DNA from 2 places in the Arthrobacter gengyunqii genome. Region 2 is predicted to be linked to the other one. Evidence: predicted binding sites of a transcription regulator. Region 2 holds the regulator's gene; the other holds the start of a gene.

Region 1 (12,441 bases), 1.6 Mb from region 2:
GCCGGCAGCCAGCAGGTCTTCGTACTCGCCCGTAGCAGCGTTCAGGCCCCAGCCCTCGGGCAGGCCGCGGACCTTGTCGACAACGACGCCCGGCTCCATGCCGGCGTTGAAGGCGATCTGCTTCAGCGGAGCGTCGATGGCAACGCGGACGATGTTGGCGCCCGTTGCTTCGTCGCCCTCGAGGTTCAGGTTTGCGAAAGCCTTCAGGCCGGCCTGGATGAGCGCCACGCCGCCACCGGCGACGATGCCTTCTTCAACGGCAGCCTTTGCGTTGCGGACAGCGTCCTCAATGCGGTGCTTGCGCTCCTTGAGCTCAACTTCAGTTGCAGCGCCGGCCTTGATGACTGCAACGCCGCCGGCCAGCTTGGCCAGGCGTTCCTGCAGCTTCTCGCGGTCGTAATCGGAATCGGAGTTCTCGATTTCGGCGCGGATCTGGTTGACGCGGCCCGCGATTTCCTCGGGGTCACCGGCGCCTTCCACGATGGTGGTCTCATCCTTGGTGACTACAACCTTGCGGGCCTTGCCCAGCAGGTCCAGCGTGGCGTTTTCCAGCTTCAGGCCGACTTCCTCGGCGATGACCTGGCCACCGGTGAGGATGGCAATGTCAGCCAGCTGGGCCTTGCGGCGGTCGCCGAAGCCCGGAGCCTTGACGGCAACGGACTTGAAGGTGCCGCGGATCTTGTTGACCACCAGGGTTGCGAGGGCTTCGCCTTCGACGTCTTCGGCGATGATCAGCAGCGGCTTGCCGGACTGCATGACCTTCTCGAGAACGGCAACGAGGTCCTTCACGTTGGAGATCTTGGAGTTCACGATCAGGATGTACGGATCTTCCAGAACCGTTTCCTGGCGCTCGGCGTCGGTGACGAAGTAGCCGGAGATGTAACCCTTGTCGAAGCGCATGCCTTCAGTGAGCTCAAGCTCCAGGCCGAAGGTGTTGGACTCTTCGACGGTGATGACGCCTTCCTTGCCCACCTTGTCCAGCGCTTCGGCGATCAAGTCGCCAATCTGCTGGTCACCGGCGGAGATGGAAGCCGTGGCAGCAATCTGCTCCTTGGTTTCGATCTCCTTGGCGGAGGACAGCAGCTCGGCCGTTACGGCTTCGACAGCCTTCTCGATGCCGCGCTTCAGGCTCAGCGGATCGGCGCCGGCAGCAACGTTGCGCAGGCCTTCCTTGACCAGTGCCTGGGCCAGAACGGTTGCCGTGGTGGTACCGTCGCCGGCAACATCGTCAGTCTTCTTGGCAACTTCCTTGACCAGCTCTGCGCCGATCTTTTCGTACGGATCGTCGAGCTCGATCTCCTTGGCGATGGAAACACCGTCATTGGTGATCGTGGGGGCGCCCCACTTCTTTTCGAGGACAACGTTGCGGCCACGCGGGCCGAGGGTAACCTTCACGGCGTCGGCGAGGATGTTCAATCCGCGCTCAAGGCCGCGGCGTGCCTCTTCGTCAAATGCAATGATCTTGGCCATAACGGCTTTCGTCCTTCCGGAACAGTCATGCTGGGTGCTTAGATGTTGCATTCCAGACTGCGGTGCCCGCGACGGACGGACCAACAGGCGCGATCTCTTTTACGCGCCCGCAGGCCCTCACCTCAGTGGCTTGCTGTTTCACTCAACGCCGACTGCTTTTAGCAGTCATCCGGCAAGAGTGCTAAGTCAATAATTAGCACTCCCACACACTGAGTGCAAGCGATCACGCCTCTTCGATGCCGGCGTCACAGCCATCCTCAACCCGTCCCGGAGCTTCCGTGACCCTAGACGGCGCGGACATCCTCCGCCTGCGGGCCCTTTTGGCCTTCGCCAATGTCGAACTCCACACGCTGGCCCTCTTCCAGGGTGCGGTACCCGGACGCCTGAATCGCGGACCAGTGCACAAAAACATCCGTCTGAACTTCGTCCACGGTAATGAATCCGTAGCCCTTTTCCCCGTTAAACCATTTGACGATCCCCTGCGCCATGATCTCTCTCCCACCTTGTTGCGAGCGTAGGTCCCGCCACGGTGCTCATGGCGGAACATGCCGGCTCGGACCGGGGTCCGGGGGGTGGAGCCTTATTTCTGCCCCGTTTCCGGATTCGGCACGGCCTGGCTGGCACTCACTGTAGCCACCGTGCTGCCTCTGCCCCGGTGCCGGGCGGGATTGTTATGGAGTATTTACGCAAAGGCAAAGTGACGCCCCCCCGTTTTCGTTGAGGGGAAGCCGGGGGCCTTATTGGAATCCCGGGCCGGGCACCACGGTGACGAGGCTAAAGTCCGGAGACTGAACGATGGTGGGGATCCCCAGCAGCTGCGACAGCTCCTGCGCATTGGGCAGCTGATCTTCGCTGCTGTAGAAAATGATCGATCCCTGCAGCGGCTGCCCGCCCCAGTTCGCCACCTGTGCCGTTGTCCATCCATCCGCCCCTATCCGGGCCGACACGCTGGCTCCGAGGCCGCTGATTCCGCTGGCGTTCAACACCACCACGGGCTGGCTCCGGTCCGCTGTGGCCTCCGGCGTGGGTTCAACGCTGGGTTCTACGCTGGGCTCGGCGGTGGCAGAGGGGGTCGGTTCCGTACTCTGCTCAGGCTCCGAGGCCTGAGATTCAGCCGGCTCCTGGGATTCTTGCGGCTCCTGGGTGGCGGAGGAATTCGCGACGGGCGCTGTGTCGCCGTCGCCGGCTCCGATCCCCAGCCGGGGAAGGACGAAGTAGGCCGCCACTCCGAGCACCAGCGCAAGCACGCCAACCGTGATGATCAGGCCCAGCCCGCCGGAGCGTGAGGGGATCAGCCGTTCCCTGTGAACGCCCTGACGCGACGATGTCTCGGGAACCTTGTCGAACTCATCCCGGGGGTATTTGCTCATGGTGAGGTATCAGTCCTTGGTCTCAGGTGGCGCCGGGTCTAGACGTCAGAGCCTGAACGACGGGCGGTGCGCGCGCGCTGACGGGTTGTTCGTAGTCTACGCAGTCTCTTCACCAGCATCGGATCGTGAGCCAAGGCATCCTCGGTATCGATCAGCGCGTTGAGAACCTGGTAGTAGCGGGTGGCGGACATGCCGAACAGTTCGCGGATGGCTTGTTCCTTGGCGCCGGCGTATTTCCACCAGGCCCGTTCCAGGGCCAGCATCTGCTGTTCCTGTTCCCCCAGCGGACTGTCGGGGTCAACCGCGCCGTTCAGCGAGAAGGCTTCGGTTGTTTCGGCCACGGAACGCTCCCAATAGTTGACGGTTTCACCCCCATGTTAGTTGGTGAATAACAACTCTGTCATTTGAGTCCCCCGCCGGCCCGGAATAGCCCGTTCTCCGCATCCGACCTACGCTGGATGAGTGAGTTCCAGCGAGCCGACGCTCTTTTCCCTGCCGCCTGATGCACCGCAGGCCGGTTCCCGTGTGTCCGGTGCTCAACCGGCCGGCGTTGATCTGCCCGGTGACCGCCCCTTCCCGTTCGCCGCCCCCGCTGCATTGACGGACGTCATGGCACCGGATTGGGCGTCAGCCCTGGCCCCTGCCACCAAGGAACTGCAGCGCATTGCCGCAGGCCTCCAGGAGGAGCGGGCCGCCGGCCACACCGTCCTGCCGGCCCCGGATGACGTCCTCAGGGCATTCTCCCGCCCGCTTTCGGAGGTCAAAGTCCTGCTGATTGGCCAGGACCCCTACCCGACTCCCGGCCACGCGGTGGGGTTGTCCTTTTCCGTGGACCCGGCAGTTCGCCCGCTGCCCCGAAGTCTGAACAACATCTTCAAGGAACTCCACTCGGACCTCGGAATTGCTCCGTGCGCACACGGTGACCTCAGCGGCTGGTCGGACCAGGGCGTGCTGCTGCTGAACCGGGTGCTGACCGTCCGCGCAGGAAGCGCGGGGTCGCACCGCAAACGCGGATGGGAACAGATTACCGAGCTGGCGGTACGCGCCGTCGTCGCCCGTCGGCTGGAGAACGGCAGCCGGGCACCGCTGGTGGCCGTGCTGTGGGGCAACGACGCACGGTCCATCGTTGCACTGTTGGAAGATGTTCCCCGAATCGAATCAGCCCATCCCAGTCCGCTTTCGGCATCGCGCGGATTCTTCGGATCGCGCCCGTTCAGCCGGGTCAACGAACTGCTGCAGCAGCAGGGCGCCCAGCCGGTTGACTGGCGGTTGGCGCGATACGGTAAGGAAAACCGCCTTGATCTAGGAGAACCACATGCCTGACCCCTCCGTGCCCGCCGCGAAGCCGGCGCAGGATGCTCCCCGACGGGCCCGCCCGCTGCTGACCCTGGAGGTTCTGCGGAAGGAACAGCTCACGCCGCACATGGTGCGGATTATTGCCGGCGGCCCGAATTTCTCCCGTTTTGCGGACAACGGTTTTGCCGACGCGTACTGCAAGATCTGGTTCGGCCCCGATGGCAAGCCCTTGGACGGAACCGAGGAACTTGTTGCACTGCGGGAGCAGTTCCCGCGCGAGCAGTGGCCGGTCTCGCGCACCTACACCGTCCGCAGCGTCGATGCCGCCGCCGGGGAGATCGCCATCGACTTTGTGGTCCACGGCGACGAGGGCCTGGCCGGTCCGTGGGCGGCCCGCGCCGTTGCCGGTGAACCCCTCGCCTTCACCGGCCCCGGCGGAGCGTTCAATCCCGATCCCGACGCCGGCTGGTACCTGTTTGCCGCCGATGAATCCGCGCTGCCTGCCACGGCTGCCGTGCTGGAATCGCTGCCGGCGTCCGCCGTCGGGCAGGTTTTCCTGGAAGTGGGCGGACCCGAGGACCGCCAGCCCCTGAAAATGCCGGCGGGGTTCACCGTGACCTGGCTGTACCGCGGTGACCTCCCGGCAGGAAACACCGGCCTGCTGGCCGCCGCCGTAGCTGACGCACCCTGGACGGGCAACGATGTCCAGGTCTTCGCGCACGGCGAGCGGGAAGCCATGAAGGCCCTGAGGGATGTCTTTTTCGGCACCCGGGGCCTGGAGCGCCGGCAGGTTTCGCTGTCCGGGTACTGGGCGGCAGGCCGGACCGAGGACGCATTCCAGGCAGAAAAAAGGACCCCGGTCGGCAAGATCCTCTAGATCCTGCGTTCCGGGGCCCTCAGGCTGTTTCTGTTGGCCTCAGTGGCGTCCTGCCTGCCTCAGCCGTGCCTAGCGGCGGCGGTTCCGGCGGTCGTTGCCGGAAAGGTTCCGGGTCAGCGGCCTGGCCAGGTTGTCTCCGAACACCACTCCGCCGGCGATCGCCAGAATCACCGTCAGCGCGTTGAAGATGCCCACCGCGCCAAGGGTGATGTCATCCGAACCGATGCTGAGCCCGTACATTGCCCGGAAGATGGAGAGCCCCGGGAACAGGAAGAGCACGGCGGGCACTGCCACAATCAGCTGCGGAGCGCCCAGCCGCAGGGCAATCATCCGTGCCACCATGCCGATGAAGATGGCGGCAACGGCCGGCGTCAGCCGGGGACCGACGCCCACCAGTTCCGAGAGCTGGAACACGAGGAAACCGGCCAGCCCGGTCAGGACTGTGGGCAGCACCAGATTCATGGGCGACTGCTCCACGACGCAGATGGTTCCCAGCGCCACGGCCAGCAACAGCAGGGTCACGGCAAACGGATACTGGGATCCCGTCACCTGCGTCACGTCCAGGCGCGGCACGCCCAGGAGTGCTCCGACCACCAGCGCGACGGCGATGCCCGCCACCAGCGCTCCGAAGGTCAGGAACGCTGACAGGAAACGTCCGGAAGCCGTGACCGGGAACCCGTTGATCGCATCCTGCACCGCAGAGACGAGTCGTCCGGTGGGCAGCAGCAGCAGGATGCCTCCGGCAACCACAATCCCCGGGGAGATGGGCACGTCCACGGACCAGAAAAGCATCGCAAGGCCCGTGACCACGAACCCGCTGGCTGCCGTGGTGAAGAAGTCCGGAACACGCCAGCGACCAAGCACCCGCTGCAGCAGGCTGACCAGGAAGGTGCTGATGAAGGCCACAGCGGATGCCAGCGGTCCGCCGCCGATGAACCCCACGATCGCGGCTGCGAAGGCACCGGTCGAGAAGGTCACCGCCCAGCGCGGAAACGGCTTGGGCTTGTGCATGATTTCATTCAGCCGGTTGGATGCCTCGGCGCGGGAAACGCCGCCGTCGATAATGTCCGTCACCAGCTGGTGGACCAGTCCCAGGCCGGCATAGTTGTTGGTCCAGGAACGCACCACCCGCATTACGGTGATGGGCGTCTGGTCCTTGGGCGAATAGTTCAGCAGCACCGACTGGTTGGTGATGTCCACCTCGATACTGTCCAGTCCAAACGCAGCAGTCACCGCGATGATGGCGGTTTCCACCTCAAGGGCGCCCGCACCGTAACGGAACATCGTTTCGGCCAGGCCCAGGGCCAGGTCAAGCGTCTTGCGGGCCGATGCATCCGGACCGCCCGTGCGCACCAGGGGGTTGGCATAGGGCGACCCGGCCAGGCGCTCCACAATGGACATCGCCTGGGTGGGCGGCGTTTCGCCCTGAACGAGCCGGCGCAGCATTCGTTTGGCGGCGGCCGACGAGCGGTCCTGCCGCTGGGCGTTGGCGCTGCCGGGCTGAAGGTGGTGGCTGCCGGGCACCGTTTTGCGGGCCCTCGGTTTACGCTGCGGCTGCCCTGCCGGCGCGATCGGCCCGGAGCCCTGACCGCCCGACGTTCCCTTGACCGGGGACTGCATGACGGAGGTGGTGGGAGGCGGCGGCTTGGGTTTGGTGCTGCGCAGGCCCATGCCGGCCGGTCCCGTGGGCAGACCTTCGGCACCCTTCGGTGCCTTGGGAGTCTTCGGCGCCCTGCCGGGCATGGCAAGCCGCGGCGGCTTGCCGGCCGGCGTTTTTCCTCCCGGCGTTTTTCCTCCCGCCGCGGGCCCGGTCTGCCCCGGTTGCCCGGGTTCTTCCTGCGCCGGCTTGTTCTGCCTTTCAGGCTGGTTGTTCCGTTCCGGTTTGGCTGGTCCGGCCTGCCGGATGACCGGGATCAACCCCACCTTGGGATCGGGATTCTGCGCAGGCTCTCGGCGGTCTGCATCGGACGTGTTCTCCAAAGGACTCACCCTCTCGCCTCTGTTGGCCTGAATCCGTTCAGGCGCGCTTGCTGTTTAGTAGAACGGCTGCTGGTGCCGGCGCCAGTAAATCTGCCGCGCCACGCGTTCGCCGATGGTGTTCCAGATCTTGTACCGCACGGGATCAAGCACCAGGTCATAGCAACCCACGAAATCCGTGACGGTCTTGGAGAAACTGGTCTTGAACAGGCCAAGGCCGTGATGGGGATGTTCCTTGTTTTTCAGCTGATCGCTGGGAGGCGTTCCGCAGAAGTCGTACTGTTCAATGCCGAAGTCTTCCTTCAGCTCATTAATCGCGGTCCACTGCACCAGGTGGGAGTCGCCGTACTGGTTCCGGCGGGGTTTGGAGCCGCCGTCCTTGTAGGTGCCCTTCTTGCCATAGGCGATGACGAAAGCCCCCACAGTGGGTTCGCCCTCTTCGAAAGCGAAGTAGAACCGGCCCTGGCCGGCCGCCACGAAGTTGGACCAGAAGCGGTGGTAATACTCATATGAACGCATCCGCGCCGAGGATCGATCCTCGATATGGCTCATCAGCCTGTACATGACACGCATGTTCTCTTCGGTGGGCTCCACCCGCCGCACGTCGGCCCCCTCGCGGATGGCCCGGCGGACCGCGTTGCGGCCGCGCGAGGAGAGGTTCTTCAGCAGCTGCTCGGTGTCGGGTGTGGTGTCCAGCAGCGCCGTGGAGTCATTGGGCTGCAGATTGAACGTCTTGACCAGCCCGGCGCCCTCGAACTGCGCCCGCACCTCTGGGCTGTCCACGATGTCCGGCTCCACCTTGACGGCGAACACGTTCCGCTTGGATTCCTTGATGAACAGGCGCAGCGCGTCGAGGACTTCGGCAACGTGGGACGGATCCGCCACGTCCGGGCCCTTGATGAGGTACCAGAGGCTGCCCAGTCCCGGCACCTTCTTCTCAATGGCCAGGTTGTACGTCGTATAGCCGCGGCCCGTGAACACCAGATGGATGGGATTCCAGCCGTGGTGTGACTTGACCTCCGCGTAGGAAGCGGACTGCAGCACATTCCCGCCGCACGGGTTGGACTGTACGTGGCTGTCCCACTTTTCCATCTCGTCGGCGGTGGCCAGGCGTGCACTAAAGTCTCGCAAAATACCTCAACTAATCGCTTGATCGCTTGATCGCTTGCACCATTGCGGCTGATCCGGAGCGGCCCCGGGAAAACCTCCGGGGAACCGTCCACAAGTCTATCCGCTGGTGTCGTGGCTGGAGGAAATCCGCCGGTCTGAAGCGCCGGCCTGCACCACTGGCCCATACGGTTAGACTAGATGCAAATACATGGACTTTTGAGGGAATGGCGGGAGCTTCACATGGGACGGCAGCTGGAACTCGGACTGGACACTTTTGGCGACGTCACCTCTGAGCCGGACGGTGAACGGCTCCCGCAGCATCAGGTGCTGCGCAATGTCGTGGCGGAGGCCGTGCTGGCAGACTCGGTGGGCATCGACTTTATCGGCATTGGTGAGCACCACCGCGAAGACTTTGCCGTGTCGGCGCCGGATGTGGTCCTGGCGGCCATCGCGGGTCAAACCCGCCGCATTCGGTTGGGTTCGGCCGTCACGGTCCTGAGCTCCGACGATCCCATCCGTGTCTTCCAGCGCTTTTCCACCCTCGATGCAGTGTCCAACGGCCGTGCCGAAGTGATCCTGGGCCGCGGCTCGTTCACGGAGTCCTTTCCGCTCTTCGGGCTGGACCTGGCACAGTACGACGACCTCTTCGAGGAAAAGCTCGAGCTCTTCACCCAGCTGCGCGGCGAGAATCCGGTGACCTGGAGCGGCGGCACCCGGGCGCCCCTGCAAAACCAGCGCGTCTATCCGCCCACCGCCTCGGGGGAACTTCCGGCGTGGATCGCCGTCGGCGGCACCCCTCAGTCCGTGGTGCGGGCCGCCCACTACGGACTGCCCCTGATGCTGGCCATTATTGGCGGTGAACCGGCGCGCTTTGCCCCGTTCGTGGATCTGTACAAGCGTGCCCTGGCCCAGTTCGGCCGTCCGATGCTTCCGGTGGGAGCCCACTCCCCCGGTTACGTTGCTGCCAGTGACGAGCAGGCGCTGGAGGAAGCCTGGCCGCATTTCGAACGCATGCAAAACAGGATCGGCCGCGAGCGCGGCTGGAGCCCCACCACCCACAGCGACTATCTGGCCTCCGCCGGCCCCGACGGCGCACTGTTCATCGGTTCCCCCGAAACGGTCGCCACCAAGATTGTCCGGGTGGCAAAGGAACTGGACCTGAGCCGTTTCGACTTGAAGTACAGCCTGGGCACCCTTCCGCACGAAAACCTGATGAACTGCATCCGGCTGTACGGCACGGAAGTTGCTCCGCTGGTCCGCGAGCAGCTCGCGGCCACGCCTTCGCAGACGGGGAACAACTAGGCCGACGCCGGGAGGAACCAGCGCGTGCGGGGTGCCCCTTCGGCCAACCCCGCCGCCTCGTCCATGATCTTCCGGTCTTCCCCCGTGAGGCGTTCCTGTTCCTGCCGCAGGTATTCCCGCCAGGTGGCTACGTCGTAAATTTCCCGGAACTGTCGGGCATCCGTCACGGAATGCACCAGTTCCCAGTCCCGGGCTCCGGTCCGCATCCGGGCCAGGCGGACCTCGTGCATCACCCGCACAAACTCTGCAGCTTTGTCCGGCGCCAGCTCATAGGCGGTGAGGATGGTGACGGGTCCGTCATTGGGCGCGGGTTCCTGTGCGGCTTCGATACCCAGGTCCGCTTCTGCGACGCTCCGGTCCAGCCTTCCCGTGCGCGGCAGCAGCGGCAGCACGGCAACGCTCAGTCCTGCTGCCACCAACAGGCTTCCTGCCGCCACCAGCACCGGGGCGTAGCCGAACGCGGTGGCGAAAGAGCCCCAAACGGCGGCGCCAATGGCCTGAGACCCGGTGGTCACCATCAGATAGACCGACAGTCCGCGCGCCCGCACCCATTCGGGCAGCGTGAGCTGCATGGCGCTGTTGAGGATCGAGAAGGTGGCGATCCAGGAAATCCCCGCAAGGACCAGCAGGATGGCCAGCAGGACTGCCGGCAGGAAACCGGCGCCGATGATTGCCGCACCAAACACAACGGCGGACAGACCCAGCATCAGGTTGTCGTGGACCCGGTCCTTCACTCTGGGAAGCATAATCACGCCCATGACGGCGCCGATGCCGATCGCTCCCAGCAGCGCTCCGTAACCGGTTGACCCGAGCCGGAGGTGCCCGTTCGCGGCCACCGGCAGCAACGCGTACAGAGCACTCGCGGGTGCCATAAAGAGAGCGGTCCGGAGCAGGATGCGGCGGATACGCGGCGCTGCCCGAATGTAGCGCATGCCGGCGGCGAGCGCCTCCCCCATCCGTTCGGGATCATCGGGTTCCGGGGGCGCCCGCCACACATATACAGCCACTGCGGTACCCAGGAATGAGACCGCATTGAGGCCGAAGACAAAGGCCGGACCGAACAGGGAGATGAGCACGCCGCCCAGCGCCGGACCCACCGCCCGTGCACCGTTGACTGCCATACTGCTCAGTGCTGATGCCGCCCGGATTTCCTCCCGTGGCACCAGATCGGGATTGATGGCCTGCCACGCCGGCTGGCTCAGGGCCACCCCGCAGCCAATGAGGAAGGTGTACAGCAGGAGGGCGTCAGCATCCAGCATTCCCAAGGCAGCCACCAGGGTCAGCAGGCTGGCGGCACCGGCGGCAAAGAGATTTGCCCCGAGGATCAGGCGGCGCCGGTTGAAGGCATCGGCAAGGAAACCGGCGATCAGGCCAAGCAGCAGGGACGGCGCCAGATTGGCCGTCTGCACCAGGGACACCAGCGCAGGATTGGAGCTGTTTTCCACCAGGTACCACTGAGCTCCCACCGTCTGTATCCACGTGCCGATGCTGGAGCCGATATTCGCCAGCCAGAGGATGAGGAACGCCCGGCGCCGCAGGGGCGCCCACGGTGATTCCGAAGCCATCAGAGCGCCTCCATCCGGACGGTAAAGGGTGCAGGTGCGGGTGCCGGCAGCGGGTCAGACCACGCGGGGAAATCCCGCCCACGCTTTGCGGAACCGTTTCCGCGCCCGCTCTCCGCGTTCCTCCTCCAGCGCGTGCAGCCGCCCGTAGGTAAAACCGTTCTGCCCGCCTCCGGCATGTTCGGCACCCCACCGGCGCAGGTACTCGCGGCTGACCACGCTGTCCTGATGTTCGCCCAAAATCTTCTGCAGATGTTCGGCACCGGCGATCAGTTCGGAGGACCCCTTGGTTCTCACCGGCTGAGCAACCTCAGCGGCATAGCGCAGGCGTTTGGCGTCCTTGCGCGCCTCGTGCAGGAACTCGGACTGCTGTTCCTCACTGCCTGCCCTGCGGGCTTCCCGAACCGCCTGATGAAGGCGCTTGCGGTCCCGTTTCAGCATGCGTCCGGCACTCGGGGCGGCAGGCCTGTCCGCTTTCGGGGTGAATCCTGGGGCGGTCACCACGGTTTCCAACTGCTCCAGCAGCCGGAGGTACCGGTCGCCGTCGAGCGCCCGCATGGCGACGGTGCGCGCTGACTTGTACTCGCCGAGCAGTTCTTTATCGATGCGCTGCTGCACCGGCCCCATCACCAGTTCAGCGGGTTGGTCCGCCACCAATGCGTCCAGCCGTGACCGCATCACCTGCGCATCCCGTGCTTCTCCCAGGATTCCCGCCAGCCATTTCAATTCGTCCCGCACTTCACGCGCCGGCTCCGGGGCCACAAAGCTGCGGTAGCTGCCCAAGGCCGATCGCATCCGTCTGGTGCAGACCCGCATCTTGTGGACGGCATCCGCCTCGTTGGCCCGCATCCTCGGATCCTCGGCCAGCATGGCGAGGAACTGCCCGTGCAGGTATGCCTGCAAAAGCAGCCCGACAGGGCCGCCGGGCTTCGGCGATGCGGGCTGTTTCGCAGCCATTCGCACGGCCATCTGCGCGACAGACTGCGCGGGCTTGGTTCCCCGCGCAGCTTCCTTCGGAACGGATTTTGCTGCGGCGGGCTTTGCAGTTTTGGACCGCGGCTGTCCCGGCTTCGTGCGCCCGGACTTCGCCTGTGCAGGCTTTCCCTGTGCAGGTTTTCCCCGAGCAGGCTTTCCCCGTGCAGACGCGGATACTGACGCTTCGGAAGTGGTTTTGGGCTTATTCGTGCTGCCGGAGCGCGGAGCGTGCTCCTGGATCTCCGGCTCCTGAGCGGTGGGCATGGCTCAGTATAGGTCTGGAAAAGCCGTCCGTGGCAGGGTGTTGGGGTCTTACGGCAGCCGGGAGGCTGAGTCCCCTGTTATTTGGTCTCGAGCCACCGGTAGCATCGCCGATACGAGCGGCGCAGGACCGCTGTGCAGAGCATCTTCAAGGCATGAGGGCATCTTCAAGGCATGAGGGTCAGGCATGGAATACGTAAAACTAGGCAACTCAGGAGCCACAGTCTCTGCCGTGGGGCTG
Region 2 (9,490 bases):
CGGAGGCCGTGCCGCCCGGCAGGTCCACCTGTGTCACGTCACCGGTCACCACCATCTTGGAGCCGAAGCCCAGGCGGGTCAGGAACATTTTCATCTGCTCGGGAGTGGTGTTCTGCGCCTCGTCCAAAATGATGAACGCGTCGTTGAGCGTGCGCCCGCGCATGTAGGCCAGCGGAGCTACCTCGATGGTCCCGGCTGCCATGAGACGGGGAATGGAATCCGGGTCCATCATGTCGTGCAGGGCGTCGTAGAGGGGCCGCAGGTACGGGTCGATTTTGTCGCTGAGCGTCCCGGGCAGGAAGCCGAGCCGCTCTCCGGCCTCGACGGCAGGGCGGGTCAGGATGATCCTGTTGACTTCCTTCTGCTGCAGCGCCTGCACGGCTTTTGCCATGGCGAGGTACGTCTTGCCGGTTCCCGCTGGGCCAATCCCAAAAACAATGGTGTTCTGGTCGATGGCGTCGACGTAGTTCTTCTGGTTCAGCGTCTTGGGGCGGATGGTGCGGCCGCGGGTGGAGAGGATGTTCTGGGTCAGGACTTCAGCCGGGCGCTGGGCACTCTGGTCCCGCAGCATGGTGATCAACTGTTCCAGCAGCTGCGGAGTGACCTTGGTCTGGCTCCGGGCCAGGATCCGGACTTCGTCGACAAGGCGGAGGGTCAGTTCAACTACCGCAGCCGGTCCCGAAATGGAAAGCTCATTGCCGCGCACATGAAGGTTGGCCTGCGGATATGCGGACTCGATAATCTTGAGCGCCTCGTCGTTGGCACCCAGCGACTGGACCATGTGTTCCGTGGAATCAAAGATGATGGTCTGGTGATCCAGCCCGATGGTGCCGGTTCCTGAGGATTCAGTCATATATTCGGCCTTCCCAGGCCTTTCATCGCCCCTTTGCAGAGTGAGTTCCGTGTCTGCACCCACAGAGCCGGCGGCCGAGCGAGTTAAGACAGACACTTCAATATTACTTGATGCCGCCGCGGCCGTCTCGCTCCGTTGGCGGCGGTTTCCGCCCGCTCACCTGCGGGATCCGGTGCATCCGAGGGCCGCTGCGGGCGCCCCGCCGGGTCCGGCGGCTGGTCTCAATCGGGTCTCAGTCCGGTAGCAGGACGGTTAAGACTGCAAATCCGGTGTTTCCCGTGTGCCAAGCTGGGAAGCGAGCTTTCAGCGAAAGGAGGACAGAAATGGGCGAAGCCCCGCAACACCGGCACCTGCCTCACCGCCGGAACATCCTGGGCCTGCTTGCTGTTTCTGCACTTCTTCTCAGCGGCTGCGGCGTAGTGGCCGCCACCCCCACCACCTCCATGCCCACGCCGTTCGACGAGGCTGCAGGGTCATTGTCCGCCTCCCTGAGCGTCACCGCCCCCGCTGAAGGAAAGCCTGCGCCTGGACGCCTCCCGGTCTACTGGCTCGGAATCAACGGTTCCAATGTGCACCTTTACCGGGAATTCCAGCCGTCCGAAACGAGCGGCGACCCCATTGTTGAAGCGGTCACGGCGATGACCGCGGGCAAGCCGTCGGATCCGGACTACTTCAATCCCTGGAGCAAGGCCGGCAGCGTCACCGCCTCGATATCCGGCAAGAACGTCATCACCGTTGATATTTCCTCGGATGCCTTCAAGACCTCACTTGATGCCGGCATGGCACACCGCGCCGTTCAGCAGCTGGTTTATACGGCCACTGCGGCGGCGTCAAACGCCGGACTCATCACAGTGGGGCACGCACCCTCCGTGGTGCTGCTGGTGGACGGCAAGGCCGGCTATCAGGCCTTCGGGCAGGAACGCCTGGAAGGACAGCTGGAGCGCGACGCTTCCCTGGTGGCCCCCATCTGGATCATTGACCCGCAGGAAGGCGGCGGAACCCAATCGGTCCTCACCGTTTCCGGATCTGCGGTGTCGGAGGGCGGGCAGCTGTCCTGGCGGGTGGAACCGATTGTCGACGGCCGGCCCGCCGAGGATGCCGTCCAGACCGGCTACGCCGAACTGGAAGCACCCACCGGCGGAACGTCCCTCTACAGTTTCGCTGTTGACCTGGCCCCCGGCGAATACAGCGTGAGCGTATTTCACGGAACTGACCGGGCGGATGAAGACTCCAAACGCGTGACCGTGTACTCCGACGCGCACTAGTCGGATAACCGTCCGGCCCGCAGTCCTACCAGCGGCCGAGTGCGGAATTCAGGACCGCAAGGGCAGCCGGCCCCGCCGTGGAAGAACGCATGATGTGCCGGCCCAACCGGACCGCCACCGCCCCTGAAGAGCGCAGCTGCTCGACCTCAGCGCCGCTGATTCCTCCCTCGGGCCCCACCACGACGGCGATGCTCAACGGTCTGCCGCCGCAGCGGCGGCGCGCTTCAGCCAGCGCCGGCACCAGTGCGCCGTCGGCCTCTTCATGCAGCACCAGCACCAGGTCAACGTCCTTCAGCCGGCTCACCAAAGCTTTGGAATCCAGCATTTCTTCGGCCACCGGGACCTGCGACCGGCGGGACTGCTTTGCCGCAGCCGTGAGGATGCCCTGCCATTTGGCCTGGCCCTTTGCCGCCTTGTCGGCGCGCCAGCGGACGATGCTGCGCTCGGACTGCCAGGGAATGACGCGGTCCGCGCCGAGCTCAGTGGCAGCTTCGATGGCCTGCTCGTCCCGGCCGCCCTTGGCGAGGGCCTGAACCAGCATCAGGGTGTCAGCCGCTTCATTTTCCTCGGCGACAGACTCCACTGAGAGCTCCAGCCGTGCGGGGTCCGCAGCAATAACCGAGCCCGTGAGCCGGCGTCCGGCCCCGTCCACGATATCCACGGATTCCCCCGGGGCCAGGCGCTTTACGGCGACGGCGTGGTGAGCCTCGGCTCCTTCAAGCACAAAAATGGAACCAACCCCGGCGGCCCGGACAGCGTCCGGGTCGCCGAAGAAAATCGGGTTGGTCATGTCAGTGGTTGCCCAGGCGGTCCCGCAGCCGGGCGAAGACGCCGGTGCCGCTGCCTGCCAGGCGGCCTTCGGCGTATTCCTCGCCGCGCAGCTGCGCCAGTTTGCGCAGCAGTTCTTCCTGCTCTGCATCCAGCTTCTGCGGGGTCTCCACGTGCAGGTGAACCAGCAGGTCTCCCCTGCCGTAGCCGCGCAGATGCGTCACGCCCAGGCCCTTGAGGGTGGTGATCTCACCGGACTGGGTGCCGGCCTTGACCGCAATTTCGCGGTCGCCGTCGAACGTCTCGAAATTGATCGTGGAGCCCAGCGCCGCGGCCGTCATGGGCACCGTCAGCGTGGCGTGGAGGTCATCGCCCTCACGGACGAACGTGGGATCGGCATTAACCCGGATTTCCACGTACAGGTCACCCTGCGGTCCGCCGGCCGTGCCGGCTTCGCCCTGTCCGCCCAGCTGGATGCGGGTTCCGGTGGCTACACCGGCGGGGATCTTGATGTTCAGGGTGCGGCGGCTGCGGACGCGGCCTTCGCCGGCGCATTCGTGGCAGGGGTCCGGAATGACAGTGCCGTAGCCCTGGCAGGATCCGCACGGAGCGGTGGTCATGACCTGGCCGAGAATCGAGCGCACCGCACGCTGCACCTGGCCGGAGCCGTGGCAGATGTCGCAGGTCCGCGGCGAGGTTCCGGGCTGGCAGCAGCTTCCGTCGCAGGTGGGGCAGGTGACCGCAGTGTCGACGTCGATCTTCTTGTTGGTGCCGAAGACGGCGTCCTTCAAGTCGATGCGCACATTGATCAGGGCGTCCTGGCCGCGGCGCGTCCGTGATGCCGGACCCCGCCCGCCGCCTCCGCCGCCACCGAAGAAGGTGTCGAAGATGTCCTGGAAGCCGAAGTTCTGGCCGCCGAACCCGGCGCCGCCGCCGAAGCCGTTGTCATTGCCGTTCTCATTGCCGGTGGTGTCATAAATGCGGCGCTTCTGCGGATCCGCCAGGACCTCGTAGGCATGGGTGACGGCCTTGAATTCTTCCTGTGCTCCGGGAGCGGAGTTAACGTCCGGATGAAGCTTGCGGGCAAGCTTCCGGTACGCCTTCTTGATTTCTTCGCCCGTGGCGTCGCGTCCGACACCCAAGACCTGGTAGTGATCGCTCACTCGTGCACATCGCTTCCTGTAATTCGCAGTATCCGCGTTGTCCGCGGCACCCTCCGTCCGAGGGCGTCCGCCGGCCGCGACCGCCCGCTGGCGGCTGGAGCCGGTGTACTGCTGGTGTATTCATCTAACGGTTGTCTAGTTGTTCAGTATCCGGGACAGATAACGGGCCACGGCACGCACTGTGGCCATGGTGTTGGGGTAATCCATGCGGGTTGGTCCAAGGACGCCCACCTTTGCCGAAGAATCGGGCCCGTAGCCGGTGGCCACGACTGATGCCTCTGAAAGGGATCCGTGCGGGTTTTCCCGCCCGATCCGCACCGAGACGCCCCTGGCATCCTGCTCCATCTCCGACAACAACCGAAGCATGACCACTTGTTCCTCGAGTGCTTCCAGGATGGGACCGATCGTCAGGGGAAAGTCTACTGTGGAGCGGGCCAGGTTGGCGGTGCCGGCCATGACCATGCGGTCTTCACGGTTGATTCCGGCCAGCTGCTCCAGGCTGTGGGCCAGCGCGCCGGCATTCCGCCGCTTCCGGGCCGGCACCAGAGCCAGGCAGTCGGCCAGCTGTCCGGTGATGCGGGTCAGCGGCGTACCGCTGAGCGTGGACAGGAAATGCTGCCGCAGCTCCAGCAGCTCCGGTTCGCTCACCTGGTCGGGAACGGTGATGACCCGCTGCTCCACCCGGCCGGTGGTGGAAATCAGCACCACCAGCACCTGGGAGGGTGCGAGCAGAACAAATTCGATGTGGCGGACCTTGGCGTTGCCCAGGTGCGGATACTGCACCACCGCCACCTGGTTGGTCAGCTGGGAAAGCAGGCGGACCGTCCGCTCCATGACGTCGTCGAGATCCTCGGCCCCCTCGAGCAGGGTCTGAATGGCCCGGCGTTCGGCGGCGGACAGCGGCTTGACGTCCGATATCCGGTCCACGAACAGGCGGTAGCCCTTGTCAGTGGGAATGCGGCCGGCAGAAGTGTGCGGCGCAACAATCAGGCCCTCTTCTTCCAGGGCTGCCATGTCGTTGCGGATGGTGGCGCTGGAGACTCCCAGCTGGTGGCGCTCTACCAGTGCCTTGGAGCCAACGGGCTCACGCGAATGCACGTAATCCTCAACAATGGCCCGGAGCACCTCGAGTCTGCGTGGTTCACTCATGGTTTTCCCTCCCTTGCTGACGTCCTGCGCGGCGGTGATGTCCTGACTGCGGTGCCGGACAGGCATGTGGATTGGCGCCGGGCTGGTTAGCACTCACCATACCCAAGTGCTAAGTCTAATACGGATCAACGGCGTTGCTAGCATTGAGGAGCCCGTGCCCGCCCACCGGTGAACCGCGCGTGCACCAGCCAAGCAACCAGAGTGAGGACTACACCCGTGTCGAACTTTTCGTGGGGACCGCAGGACATCAGCGCCCCGGCCCGGCGGGTGCTGCCGAAGGTCGGCGCCGAAGCAGGCCTGGTGCTTGAAGACGTGCAGAGCGGCTGGGTTGGCGCCGTGGTGCGGGTGGAGAAGTCCGGCGGGCTGCATTTGATGGTGCTGGAGGACCGGCGCGGCAAGACGAAGTCCTTCGAGCTCGGGTTTGGCTTCCTGCTGGACGGGGAGCCCGTGGAGGTGGTTCCGGCGGTCAAGGCAGCTGCCCCAGTGTCCCGGCGGACGGCGTCGGGCTCGGTCCGGGTGGACAACGTCCGGGCACGCACCGCCAGGGCAAGCCGCATCTGGGTTGAAGGAAAGCACGACGCCGAACTGGTGGAGAAGGTGTGGGGGGATGACCTGCGTGTGGAGGGCATCGTCGTCGAGCCGCTGCACGGTGTGGACGACCTGTACTCCGCGGTGCGGGAATTCAGCCCGGGACCCGGCCGCCGGCTGGGAATCCTGGTGGACCATCTGGTGGCCGGGTCCAAGGAGTCCCGAATAGCGGCCGAAGCCATGGCCGTCCCCGGAGCCCGGGGGAACGTGCTGATTGTGGGCCACCCGTACGTGGATGTGTGGCAGGCCATCAAGCCGCAGACCATCGGGCTGACTGCCTGGCCCGTGGTGCCCCGCCACGAAGACTGGAAGACCGGCATCCTGAAGGGCCTCGGGTGGCCGCACCGGGACCACACCGACGTTGCCATGGGTTGGAAGAAACTGCTGGGCAGCGTCAATTCCTACGCTGATTTGGAGCCGTCGCTGCTGGGGCGGGTGGAGGAAGTGATCGACTTCCTGACCGTCCCTTAGGGGCTGCACCGCCGTGCCGTTGCGGGCTGCGGGCGCTCAACCCAGTACCCTAGATGAGATATGCAGCAGTCGGACGGTCCCAATCCGCACCGGCTCACCGGGTACCGGAAGTCACAAGCAAGTGACCTTAAGGCAAGACCACGGCGTCCAGAGGCAAAAGGAAACAGCAGTGTCGAACATCCGTCAGAATGACCAGCCCCGCCCCGATGACCGGGGTCCGGGCCAGCGTCCCCCCTATCAGGGTGCACCGGCCAACGCGCTGCCCCTGACCGCTTCCGAGGACCGGCAGTGGGCAACCATGGCGCACTTTGGCGGCATCCTGGGATTCATCCCGTCGATGATCATCTACCTGGTATTCCGCGACCGCGGCCCGTTCACGGCGCAGGAATCCAAGGAAGCGCTGAACTTCACACTGCCTCCCACCATCATCGCCATGGTGGCCTGGCTGCTGTCCTTCATACCGGTGATCGGCTGGGTCTTCGCCATCCTGAACGCCATGCTGTGGGTTGTCATCGCCGTCTCTTCGGTAGTGGCCGGCATTGAGTGCAACCGCGGACGGCCCTACCGGTACCCGCTGAACCTGCGCCGCATCCAGTAACGCCGGGCTGGAATCAGTCCGGGAGCAGGCGGCGGACGACGGCGTCCGCCAGCAGGCGTCCCTTGGTCGTAAGCAGCACGCGGCCGGTCAGGGCGGCCCTGGCATCCACCAGGCCGTCCGCCATCAAACCGGCCACGGCGAGCCGGCCTGATTCCTTCAGCCGGGACAGCTCCAGGCCTTCGGCCAGCCGGGTGCGCAGCATGATGTCCTCCACATACCGGGTTTCGGCATCAAGGGTTTCGCGCCCGACGGCGGGCGACTCCCCCGCCCCGATCCGCTGGGCGTAGGCGGTGGGGTGCTTGGCGTTCCACCAGCGCACGCCGCCCGCATGGGAGTGGGCGCCGGGGCCGATTCCCCACCAGTCGTCGCTGCGCCAGTAGGCAAGGTTGTGCCGGCACTGGTCCGCGGGTGTCCGGGCCCAGTTGCTGACCTCGTACCAGGACAGGCCGGCCGCGGCCATCATCTCGTCGGCCACGAGGTATTTGTCCGCGTGGTCGTCGTCGTCGATCGGCGGAACTTCGCCGCGGCGCATCCGGGCCGCGAGCTTGGTGCCGTCCTCGATGATCAGGGCGTAAGCGGAAATGTGGTCCGGTTCGTAGCTCAGGGCTTCACGGACCGATACCTTCCAGTCCTCCAGCGACTCCCCCGGCGTGCCGTAGATGAGATCCACGCTCACGTTCAGGCCGGCGTCGCGCGCCCACTTCACGGCCTCGGGAACCCGCGACGGCGTGTGGGTGCGGTCCAGCACTGCCAGGACGTGCGGCACGGCGGACTGCATGCCGAAGGAGACCCGGGTGAACCCGGCATCAGCCAGCAGCTGCAGTGACTGCGGAGTGACCGAATCCGGGTTGGCTTCGGTGGTGACCTCGGCGCCCGGTTCCAGGCCCCAGGCGTCAATGGCCGTCTTTAGGATGGACGCGAGGTCCTCCGCGGGCAGCAGGGTGGGTGTGCCGCCGCCGAAGAACACGGTTCCCATCTTCCGGTCGGGCAGCCCTGAGGCTTTCAGCGCCCGGGCGGCGAAGCGTACTTCCTGTTCCGCCGTGCCGCCGTAGGCCGCCTGCGATGCCCCGCCGCCCAATTCCGTGGCGGTGTAGGTGTTGAAATCGCAGTAGCCGCAGCGGACGGAGCAGAACGGAATGTGGACGTACAGACCAAACTTCCGCTCCGCCGCTCCCTCCGCCGCCTGCGCGGGCAGCAGACCATCGGCGGGTGCCGGATCCCCGAGGGGCAGTGCGCTGGGTGTCACTTCTTGGCTTTGTCCTTGGACTCGTCGGAGGAAAGTGCTGCCACGAAGGCTTCCTGGGGAACTTCCACGCGCCCCACCATCTTCATGCGCTTCTTGCCTTCCTTCTGCTTTTCCAGCAGCTTGCGCTTACGGCTGATGTCGCCGCCGTAGCACTTGGCGAGCACGTCCTTGCGGATGGCACGGATGGATTCGCGGGCAATGATGCGGGAGCCGATGGCTGCCTGGATGGGGACTTCGAACTGCTGGCGCGGAATGAGTTCGCGCAGCTTGCCGGTCATCATCACGCCGTAGGAGTAGGCCTTGTCCTTGTGCGTAATGGAGCTGAAGGCGTCCACCTGTTCGCCCTGGAGCAGGATGTCCACCTTGACCAGGTCGGCGACCTGTTCGCCGTCGGCCTTCCAGTCCAGCGAGGCGTAGCCGCGGGTCTTGGACTTGAGGATGTCGAAGAAGTCGAAAACGATCTCGGCCAGCGGCAGGCGGTACCGGATTTCCACCCGGTCCTCGGAGAGATAGTCCATGCCGCCCAGGACGCCGCGGCGGGCCTGGCACAGCTCCATGATGGCACCGACAAATTCGTTCGGCGCCAGGATCGTGGCCGAGACCATCGGCTCGCGGACCTCTTTGATCTTGCCTTCGGGGTACTCGCTGGGGTTGGTCACCGTGACCACCTTCTTGTCCTCGAGCGTCACCTCGTACTCCACGTTGGGCGCGGTGGAGATCAGGTCCAGGTTGTACTCGCGCTCGAGCCGTTCACGGGTGATTTCCAAGTGCAGCAGGCCCAGGAAACCCACGCGGAAACCGAAGCCCAGCGCCGCCGACGTCTCGGGTTCGTAGACGAGCGCGGCATCGTTGAGCATCAGCTTCTCCAGCGCGTCGCGCAGCACCGGGTAATCGGCGCCGTCGATGGGGTACAGGCCGGAGAACACCATGGGCTTCGGGTCGGCGTAACCGGGCAGCGATTCAGCGGCAGGCTTGGCCAGGTTGGTGACGGTGTCACCGACCTTGGACAGCCGGACATCCTTTACACCGGTGATGAGGTAGCCCACCTCACCGACCCCCAGGCCCTTGGACGGGGTGGGTTCCGGCGAGCTGACACCGATTTCGAGGAGTTCGTGGCTGGCCCGGGTGGACATCATCTGGATCCGCTCGCGCGGAGACAGCGAGCCGTCGATCACGCGGACGTAGGTGACCACGCCGCGGTAGGTGTCATAGACGGAGTCGAAGATCATGGCACGGGCCGGAGCGTTGGGGTCACCCTGCGGTGCCGGAATCTCACGGACAATCTGGTCCAGGAGGGCTTCGACGCCAACGCCGGTCTTACCGGAGACCCTCAGGACGTCCGCCGGATCGCCGCCGATCAGCTTTGCCAGTTCCTCGGCGTACTTCTCC

What was found. Region 2 encodes HrcA, which represses chaperone genes, less so after heat shock. Its sites were predicted from a motif close to TTNGCACTCGNNNNNNNCGAGTGCNAA; they were not measured.
Region 1: the regulator HrcA is predicted to act here: its motif matches at 1,629-1,655, upstream of groL (chaperonin GroEL).

Annotation. Positions count from the first base shown of each region.
Region 1 covers NZ_CP095461.1:503,118-515,558, reverse strand. The annotation lists gene groL (chaperonin GroEL) at 1-1,470, opposite strand, end outside; gene MUG94_RS02455 (cold-shock protein) at 1,755-1,958, opposite strand; gene MUG94_RS02450 (LytR C-terminal domain-containing protein) at 2,208-2,840, opposite strand; gene MUG94_RS02445 (DUF3263 domain-containing protein) at 2,879-3,181, opposite strand; gene MUG94_RS02440 (uracil-DNA glycosylase) at 3,303-4,163, shown strand; gene MUG94_RS02435 (siderophore-interacting protein) at 4,171-5,013, shown strand; gene MUG94_RS02430 (threonine/serine exporter family protein) at 5,083-7,002, opposite strand; gene MUG94_RS02425 (lipid II:glycine glycyltransferase FemX) at 7,048-8,121, opposite strand; gene MUG94_RS02420 (LLM class flavin-dependent oxidoreductase) at 8,341-9,402, shown strand; gene MUG94_RS02415 (MFS transporter) at 9,399-10,967, opposite strand; gene MUG94_RS02410 (CHAD domain-containing protein) at 11,022-11,921, opposite strand; gene MUG94_RS02405 (aldo/keto reductase) at 12,388-12,441, shown strand, end outside.
Region 2 covers NZ_CP095461.1:2,123,243-2,132,732, forward strand. The annotation lists gene MUG94_RS09655 (PhoH family protein) at 1-853, opposite strand, end outside; gene MUG94_RS09660 (GerMN domain-containing protein) at 1,177-2,118, shown strand; gene MUG94_RS09665 (16S rRNA (uracil(1498)-N(3))-methyltransferase) at 2,144-2,908, opposite strand; gene dnaJ (molecular chaperone DnaJ) at 2,910-4,049, opposite strand; gene hrcA (heat-inducible transcriptional repressor HrcA) at 4,185-5,198, opposite strand; gene MUG94_RS09680 (DUF3097 domain-containing protein) at 5,415-6,257, shown strand; gene MUG94_RS09685 (DUF4870 domain-containing protein) at 6,436-6,855, shown strand; gene hemW (radical SAM family heme chaperone HemW) at 6,869-8,101, opposite strand; gene lepA (translation elongation factor 4) at 8,098-9,490, opposite strand, start outside.